One region of the Brenneria tiliae genome, then DNA from elsewhere that is predicted to be linked to it. Evidence: predicted binding sites of a transcription regulator. Region 1 holds the regulator's gene; each other region holds the start of a gene.

Region 1 (3,181 bases):
TTGTAGTACGAAATTCAAGCCGCCGGGAAGTGTCGCCGCTCCCTGGCATTGGTGTTCCGTGGTATTGAACAGATAAGATCACTTAATTAATCGACAAAACTCAGACAACATTTAACCCCGGTACGGCTCTTGTCGTAGTTTGTTTTCTATTCTGTGAACGAATTCATAACATTCTATAAATACAAATTTTTTTGAGCCCCGGAATTTCAGCTAAAAATTACCCGCCACAATTTACGTCTCCTTACCGATACGAGTTTCTCATGCCGGTAGTGTCTGTTATTATTAGGCGATAAGTGGGTGAAAAACGGCACCATACCATTAAGAATCAAGAGGTTATTTAATTCATGGCACTGATAGGAATTTTCTTTGGCAGTGATACCGGCAATACCGAAAACATTGCCAAGACGATCCAACAGCAGCTGGGAACCGACGTTGCTGAAGTTCATGACATCGCCAAAAGCAGTAAAGAAGACCTTGAAGCTTTCGATATTCTATTGCTGGGTATCCCCACCTGGTATTACGGTGAAGCCCAATGCGACTGGGATGACTTTTTCCCTACGCTGGAAGATATCGACTTTAGCGGCAAACTGGTTGCCCTGTTTGGCTGCGGCGATCAGGAAGACTATGCGGAATACTTCTGTGATGCCATGGGCACCATCCGCGATATCATCGAACCGCACGGCGCGACCATCATCGGACATTGGCCGACGGAAGGCTATTACTTTGAAGCGTCCAAAGGTCTGGCGGATGACAAGCATTTCATCGGCCTGGCTATCGACGAAGATCGTCAGCCTGAACTGACCGCCGAGCGCGTCACCGCCTGGGTAAAACAGATTAGCGAAGAGCTGAATTTGCCAGAGCTGCTGGCTTAACACCACGCCTTGGCTCTGACAACTCCCTCGTCAGAGCCAAATCAATAGAAAAAACCTTTCATTAAGATTGATACATTTTTTTAACTTCCGGCCACAATTCTGTACAATACCCACATCGGTTATGTATGTTCACCATCGTTTTCCTCATTTGCCAACAATGCATTGCGTGCTACCTCTGTATTGTGTGTGGGAATAACCTTGTTAACATTCCATGGTTTCCATTTTGAATGCACGGTTCTATAATTGAGACGCTATTACATTTTTTGAGCCGACCGATGCCATAGGCTAGATAGCCCCCATTGATTAAGTAAGCAACAGGACTAAACCCGCATGACTGACAATAATATCGCATTAAAGAAGGCCGGCCTGAAAGTCACACTTCCGAGACTGAAAATTCTGGAAGTATTGCAGGACCCGGAGTGCCATCACGTCAGTGCGGAAGATTTATATAAAAAACTGATTGATATGGGCGAAGAGATTGGTTTGGCGACCGTCTACCGCGTACTGAATCAGTTTGATGATGCTGGTATCGTCACCCGCCATAATTTTGAAGGCGGCAAGTCGGTTTTCGAACTGACCCAGCAACATCATCATGACCATCTGATTTGCCTGGATTGTGGCAGAGTGATTGAATTCCGTGACGAGTATATCGAAGCGCGGCAACGTGAAATCGCGGAAAGACACAGCATAAAACTGACCAACCACAGCTTGTATCTGTATGGCCATTGCAGTGAAGGGGATTGCCGTGAAGACGAAACCCTGCACGATGAAAAAAGATAAATCAACCGCATAAAAAATCGCAGGTGCGATTTTTAACAAATAAAACCGCCGAGGCGGTTTTATTTTTTTATCCTGTAGACGCCCCAGCAATTATCCCACCCAGGTATCCCGCAGGCCCACCGTACGGTTAAACACCAGATGCTGCGGAGTGGAATAAACCCGGTCGGCGCAGAAATAGCCTTCCCGTTCAAACTGATACGCTTTTTCCGCTTCCGCCTGCGCCAGGCTCGCCTCGACAAAACCACGGGTCACCTGCAGCGACTCGGGATTGATGGTTGACAGGAAATCATCCGCCGCCCCGGGGTTGGCCACGCTGAACAGCCGATCGTACAGCCGGAATTCCGCCGGCAGGCCATGCGCCACCGACACCCAGTGAATAACGCCTTTGACCTTGCGCCCATCGGCCGGATCCTTACTTAAGGTATCCGCATCGTAGCTGCAATAGATGGTGGTGATAACCCCCTGCTCGTCTTTATCGATGCGCTCCGCTTTGATCACATAGGCGTTGCGCAGGCGAACTTCCTTGCCCAGCACCAGACGCTTATACTGCTTATTGGCCTCTTCGCGGAAATCCGCGCGATCGATATACACTTCTCGGCTGAACGCCACCTGGCGGGAGCCCATTTCCGGCTTATTCGGATGGTTCGGCATGGTAACCAGCTCTTCATGATCCGCAGGAAGGTTCTCAATCACCACCTTCACCGGATCCAGCACCGCCATGGCGCGCGGCGCATTGGCGTTAAGGTCGTCGCGGATACAGGACTCCAGCGCCGCCATTTCAACGTTGTTATCCTGTTTGGTGACCCCGATACGGTAACAAAACTCGCGGATAGACGCGGCGCTGTAGCCACGGCGACGCAAACCGGAAATGGTCGGCATACGCGGATCGTCCCACCCTTCAACAATCTTTTCCGTAACCAGCTGGTTCAGCTTACGCTTGGACATAATGGCGTATTCAAGGTTAAGGCGGGAGAATTCATACTGCCGCGGATGGCAAGGTATGGTGATGTTATCCAGCACCCAGTCATACAGGCGGCGGTTATCCTGGAATTCCAGCGTACACAGCGAGTGCGTCACCCCTTCCAGCGCATCGGAAATGCAGTGGGTAAAATCATACATCGGGTAGATGCACCACTTGTTGCCGGTCTGGTGGTGTTCGGCGAACTTGATCCGATACAGCACCGGGTCACGCATCACGATAAACGACGACGCCATATCAATCTTGGCGCGCAAACAGGCGGTTCCCTCGGCAAAGCCGCCGTTACGCATTTTTTCGAACAGCTCCAGGTTTTCCTGCACGCTGCGATCGCGGAAGGGGCTGTTTTTGCCCGGCGACGTCAGCGAACCGCGGTATTCGCGGATCTGCTCCGGCGTCAGTTCATCGACGTACGCCAGCCCCTTGCTGATAAGCTCCACCGCATACTGATGCAGCTGATCGAAATAATCGGAGGAATAGCGTACGTCGCCGCTCCATGAGAAACCCAGCCAGTTAACGTCGCGTTTGATCGACTCAACGTATTCAATATCTT
Region 2 (3,181 bases), on a different contig from region 1:
CGAGACCTTGCTGGCTCTGATGGCGGCAATCCCTGTTATTATTGAGGAAATTTATCAGGAGGATAGATTTTGAGGGGATCTCTCAGGTCCGGAACATATTTAGCCAGCATCTCTTTATTACTGGCAAATCCGCCGGTGGAAAGGACGACATTGCCGGCGTTAACGATTATCGTTTCCCCGGCGGAATTTTTAGCGGCGACGCCTTTGATTGCGCCCTGCTCGTCAAATAATAGTTTTTCCGCCGGGGTTTTGGTAAATATCTCCCCGCCTTTCTGTTTAAAATTAGTCGCTAATACCTTGATGGCGGCAGATCCCGAGCCTTGATAAATATGCCATGTATAAAGAGATTTTTCTGCAGGAAAGGTTGTCTTGATCCCTTTAAACTGAACGCCGATATCTTCAAGCCAGTTAATGGTTTCACCAGAGTGATTAAGCAGCGTGCGAATAACCGGCGCATTGACGCGCCAGTGATGGAACTCCATGACGCGTTCAAAAACTTTCTCCGGAGTAATATTAATTCCTTCTTTTTTTTGAATTCGCGTGCCGATTCCCAGCGATCCCTCAGGGTAGTTTCCCGCCCCGCCGATGATGGCCATCTTCTCCAGAACGATGGTTTTGGCGCCATTTTCCTGAGCGGTTACCGCCGCGGCAAGACCGCTGAGTCCGCCGCCGACGATAACGACATCGGCGTCGATTACCTGTTCGGCGATACTTAGCGGCGACAATAAACATAAACCGATACACCATGCGCTGTACTTGGCTGTTTTTTTCATAATATGATTTGCCTCTATGGTTATAATTAACTTATGGGCGCCATGGTTATAATTGACTTATTAAATAATAAATGTGATAGATGCGGCATATAATTTACATCAACCAAATAGTCCAGTATCGAGCAATAAATATAAAATAAAAAAATTTTAATCATTACAGCAATAAATAAGTTAGGTTAATTAATCTTATAAAGAAGAATAATATTATATTTTCCGCCGTCGCGGTTATGTAACGATATTGTTGCTTAATTGTTTTCCAAGCTAAAAAATTTAGCGCAGCTCCCATATGATAATGATAATAATTAATATTAAAAAAGATAGCTGATACACTCAACGGACAAAAAACCATCTTTCCTGAGGGAGAAGAACGATGTCCACACCCAACGAAGCCCCCAAGACGACGTACCGCCCGGCGCCCCCGCGGCTGGTGCAGGTTAAAGAGATTAACGACATTTCGCCCGGTCTGCGCCGCATAACCTTCAGCGGCGAGAATCTGCACGACTACCCGCCGGAGTGCGAAGGCTGGCATCTGAAAATTCTGTTGCCCCGCGAGGGAGAGCTGAAGCCCGCACTACCCACCCTTACCCCGCAGGGGCCGCAGTGGCGGGAGAATGAGGTGCCGCCGTTTATCAGAACCTACTCGGTGCGCGCCATCCGCCTGGCGCAACGCGAAATTGATATTGAATTTGCCTTGCACGACGGCGTCGCAGGTCCGGCATTGAATTTTGCCCGGCGGGCGCGGCCCGGCGACTGGATTGGCATCTCCAATCCCGGCGGCCCCGACCCGATGCTGCCGGAAGCGAAGCACTATTTTATGGCCGGCGATCCCACCTCGCTGCCGGCGATCGCCGCCCTGCTGGAGAAACTGGCGCCCGATGCGCAGGGCAAAGTCGTTATTCGCGTGGATAACGAAAGCGATACGCTGGATCTGCGCAAACCGGAAGGCGTGGAGGTCGTCTGGCTGACGGGAGATATCTCCCTGACGGACAGGCTGGTGGATACCTTTACCTCCTGGGCGTTACCCGCTCAGGACGTCACTTTCTGGATTGGCGGCGAAGACCGGATAATCAAAGCGCTGCGTCGTTATATCCGCCGGGAAAAGGGCTACGACCGTCAGCGGATCTACGCCATTCCCTACTGGCGCCACGGCTATGATGAAGAGCGTTATCACGATCTGCGGCATGAAATTATGGATAGTCAGGAGTAAGCGCCAAAGGCGCCCCGCCAGCGGGGCGCTAGAGATTGCTGATAAACCCGCTCCGATATAGTCATTCCCGAGGTAAAATGCACCCGGTAATCCCGACGGCAGTAGGCGGGTTTGATAAATCGTCTTAGATAGCAGGATGTGGTTTTTTAAAGGTTTTCCTTCGCGTAAAAAATCGCGCTGAGGTGGGCGTGACCGCCGGGTGAGCGGCACGGACGCCGCGAAAGCCAGTGCCGCGCCGGGAGCGCGTCAATGGCGGCCCGACCAGCGGTCACGAACGCCGAAGGCATCGCGTAGCGACGCGATTTCGCGAAAAGCCCGGGGCCACGGGGCGGCGGCGACTGAGCCGCCCCGTGTCGGGCGCGTGCTGCGACGGTCACAGAAAACGACTGAGGTTAGTGCGCACGAAACCCTCACTGCGCTTATAGAAATTCCTTCCCCAAATTTCTGGGGAGCCCCTACCCCGCCCACCGCCTATACCAGATTATCCTGACCTTCGGCCAGCAATAGCCGCCAGCCGTTAATAGTGGGATTTTTCATCAGCGAGATAAAATCGACCTCGTACCCTTCACTGCGCCAGTGGGCGATCAACGACATAATGCGCACCGAATCCAGACCGTATTCGAGCAGGTTTTCGTCATCGCCGATATCCTCGCCGTCGGCGTCGAGCAGCGGCAACAGCAGCTCGCGCAGACGCGCTTTATCCCAGACCGGCGTCATGGTCTCCTGCGCCGCAACCGGACTCGCGGGGTTCTCCGTATGCGGCGGCGGTAGCAGCGACTCCAGCGGCAGCTGAGCCGCCCCCTCTTCCGCCAGCCGGGCAAACGCCTTGGTGAGGGTGGCGACGATCAGATCGACCCTTGCGGCATCATAGTGTTGCGAGCGGTAGCTCATCAGCACGCGTATCGACGTCTCGCCGGCGAGAATCTCTTCCATCACCTCGAACTGCAGGCCCAGCAGCGATTCGCTCTTTTGCGGATCCACCTGTCTGAAAGAGACGCGGCTCCCGTCATGCAAGGTAAAGCTGCCGTTCAGTTTGTTCTTGGCGTGCAACTGGATAAATACTTCGAATATATGCCGGCCGTCCGGGCCATCCCCGTCCGCCAACGCTTCTTCAACCAGGTCGATGGGAACGTCGGTGTAAGGCAGGGAGTGGTTGATATTGTTCTTCACCTGTTCGATAAGCGCGGCCAGCGTCATTCCC
Region 3 (3,181 bases), on a different contig from region 1:
GATAACGTAGGCGGTGAGAAACGCCTCTTCGGTTATGGCGGGGTTTTCCGCGGCCAGCGCGAACAGGGCCGGCAGGATCACGGTGCCAGAATGGCCGCGAAACGCCGGTTGATAGTCATCAAAGTCCAGCGCATGGCCGGCGTACCCCAGAATCAGACTGTTCGTCAGGCTGTCGGCGCCGCTAAATACCTGTTTTAACGGATAAAGCCCGCTGTCGGCGATAGCGCCCTGGGTAATGGGCAGGGCGGCGGCGACAAAATCGGTGACGCCCTGACGCGCGGCGTCAACGGCCGCCCGGTCTGGCGAACTGTGGGTAACGTAATCGGCGAGGGTAGCGGTTAAATCGGCAACGTTAGTCATAAATGGCGCAAAATCAGCAGTGGAAGATACCTTAATCTACTGCGCCCGGCCGACGGATGATTAATAGCCAAACGTAATGAATCATGCTTTTCGGCTATTAAGGGCGTAATGGCGCGTATCAGAAACGATCCTTCACCTGCCCCGGCGTGACGCCGAAGGCGCGGCGCAGCGCGGTGGCGAAGTTGGCCGGGCTGTTATAACCGGCGATGCTGGCCGCCTGCGCGATGCCTATCCCATCTTTTTGCAGCGCCAGCATCGCGCGCTGTAAACGGCAGTTACGCAGGTATTCAAACACGGTGATATTGAACGTCTGGCGAAAATGACGCTGTAGGGTACTTTCGCTCATGCTGACGCTTTTGGCGATTTCAGCCATGGAGAGGTGGTCGGCGGCGCCGCTTTCCAGCATATCGCGGATCTGATGGACCCGCTGATGATTGCGCAAGGTCACGCCGGGGGCGGTTTTGTCCCGCTGCGCCTGGCTGGTGAGCGAGCCGAACGCTTCGATAATCAGCAACATACACTGGGTTTCCAGATACAGCCGTTGCAGCGGGGTATGGCAGGGGCCGGCGTTCAGAATCTGCCAGGCGATGGCCAGCGCCTGACGCGACGGGATCCATAAATGGGTGGCGAGATGGGTTTGCGTGAAATCATAAATAGCCTGCCAGTCGCTGACGCTGTCCAGCAGATTGCCGTACAGCCATTCCCGGCTAAAGGTGAGCGACACGGTGCGTTCGTATTCGTCGCGTTTGCCGCTGCGGCTGAACCGTGTGGGTTCGGTTAGTGAAATCAGCGATGCGGGCTGATGCTTTCCCAGATGCAGCGGCTTTTCATCGTAGCTGATATGCGCGATGCCGTTTACCACGATAGCCAACTTTATCGCCCCGTTCAGCATACTCTGCGTTTTCATATTGTGCAGGTTGATCACATCGGCCGTGTGCAGAATCAGATCGCGGTTCAGTTGGATAACGTTAAAGCTGCCGAACAGCACCGGCGTATCGTCAATCAGCCTCGATCCCAGCAGTTGATAGTCATTGGTGACCAGGCTGGACTGCTGCACGATATGGTTCTTATAGATCGATTTTGACGATGGCAGCTGATTTTGCATGATCCCCTCTTACCTTGTCCGGTTATCGCCGGTCATTTTGCCGTTTTTGCAAAACAATTTGCTGTTTGCACAAACCCGGCCCTGAAAAACAAATGTAACAATGACCGCGCCGAATTGGTAATGCAAATACTTCTCAATAGCATTTTTCGTTGGCGGCCGGCGACGCGCGGGCGATAACCGCTGGTGATATCACAGGCTTGTCTCCACAAAGTATGGAGCCGGTTTTACGGCGATAAATAAAGCCTGTCACAGCTGCGTCCGCATCAGCGTCTTTCAAATTACGATTCTACAGGGCGATTTTAATCATGAGACTACCACCACGCCACTATCTGGCGACCCTTATCGGACTGAGTTGTGCGACTACGCCTTTCCTGAGCTGGGCCGAGACCCCAGCGGCCGATACGGCCTCTACCCGGCAGACTTCGCCGGATGCCGCCGCTGACTCCTCCGATACCATCGTGGTCACCGCCGCCGAGCAGACCCGTCAGGCGCCGGGCGTGTCGGTGATCACCGCGGAAGATATCGCCAAGCGCCCGCCGGCCAACGATCTGTCGGAACTGATCCGCACCATGCCGGGGGTGAACCTTACCGGGAACTCCACCAGCGGACAGCGCGGGAACAATCGCCAGATCGATATTCGCGGCATGGGGCCGGAAAATACGCTGATTCTGGTGGACGGCAAACCGGTTTCCAGCCGCAATGCGGTGCGCTATGGCTGGCGCGGCGAGCGCGATAGCCGCGGCGACACCAACTGGGTGCCGGCCGATATGGTGGAGCGCATCGAAGTGCTGCGCGGCCCGGCGGCGGCGCGCTACGGCAACGGCGCGGCGGGCGGGGTGGTGAACATTATCACCAAACAGCCGACGCAGGAGCTGCACGGCAGTTGGAATACCTATCTGAACGCGCCGCAGCATAAGTCGGAAGGCGCCACCAAACGCACCGATTTCAGCCTGATGGGCGGCCTGACCGATAATCTGAGCTTTCGTTTGTACGGCAATCTGAATAAAACGCAGGCCGACGCCAGAGATATTAATGAAGGGCATCAGTCCGAGCGTACCGGCAACCAGATCAATTCTCTGCCCGCCGGTCGGGAAGGGGTGCGTAATAAAGATATTAACGGCCTGCTGCGCTGGGATATCACCAAACAGCAGTCGCTGGAGTTTGAAGCGGGCGTCAGCCGTCAGGGCAATATCTATGCGGGCGATAGTCAAAATACCAATAGCAATGCCAATGTCCTCAGCAATTACGGCAAAGAGACCAATCGCATGTACCGGCAGAACTTTGCCGTCACGCACCGCGGCTATTGGGACAGCGGCGTCAGTTCGATGTCATATCTGCAATATGAACGTACCCACAATACCCGTATTCTGGAAGGATTGGCGGGCGGTACGGAGGGGATTTTCTCTTCACCTAATGCTTTTAGCACCATCAAACTGGATAGTTTCACCGCGCATAATGAAGTCAATATTCCGTTTAATGCTCTGTTCGATCAGGTGGCGACCATCGGCGTAGAGTGGAACGAGCAGAAAATGAAGGATCCGGTGTCGAATACGCAGACCACCACCGAAGCCGGCAGCATCGGTTCGCTGAGCAGCGCCGGGCGCAGCGACAAGACATCCGCCCGTCTGGCGTCGGCTTTTATTGAGGACAATATTCAACTGACGCCGAGTACGGTGCTGACGCCGGCGCTGCGTCTCGATCACCATAGCAAGGCGG

The links. The regulator Fur, encoded in region 1, represses iron uptake genes when iron is present. The targets are predictions, from matches to a motif close to ATAATAATGAGAACNACTATCAA.
Region 2: MFP24_RS07880 (siderophore-interacting protein) is a predicted target of Fur. The motif match lies at 1,060-1,082, and genes of this name have one in related genera.
Region 3: MFP24_RS16660 (TonB-dependent siderophore receptor) is a predicted target of Fur. The motif match lies at 1,586-1,608, and genes of this name have one in related genera.

Annotation. Positions count from the first base shown of each region.
Region 1 covers NZ_JAKPCB010000095.1:36,019-39,199, forward strand. Annotated here, with positions in the region: gene fldA (flavodoxin FldA) at 345-872, shown strand; gene fur (ferric iron uptake transcriptional regulator) at 1,203-1,652, shown strand; gene glnS (glutamine--tRNA ligase) at 1,743-3,181, opposite strand, start outside.
Region 2 covers NZ_JAKPCB010000094.1:41-3,221, forward strand. Annotated here, with positions in the region: gene MFP24_RS07875 (FAD-dependent oxidoreductase) at 39-773, opposite strand; gene MFP24_RS07880 (siderophore-interacting protein) at 1,144-1,980, shown strand; gene MFP24_RS07885 (condensation domain-containing protein) at 2,452-3,181, opposite strand, start outside.
Region 3 covers NZ_JAKPCB010000100.1:318,889-322,069, forward strand. Annotated here, with positions in the region: gene MFP24_RS16650 (MmgE/PrpD family protein) at 1-360, opposite strand, end outside; gene MFP24_RS16655 (helix-turn-helix transcriptional regulator) at 479-1,465, opposite strand; gene MFP24_RS16660 (TonB-dependent siderophore receptor) at 1,771-3,181, shown strand, end outside.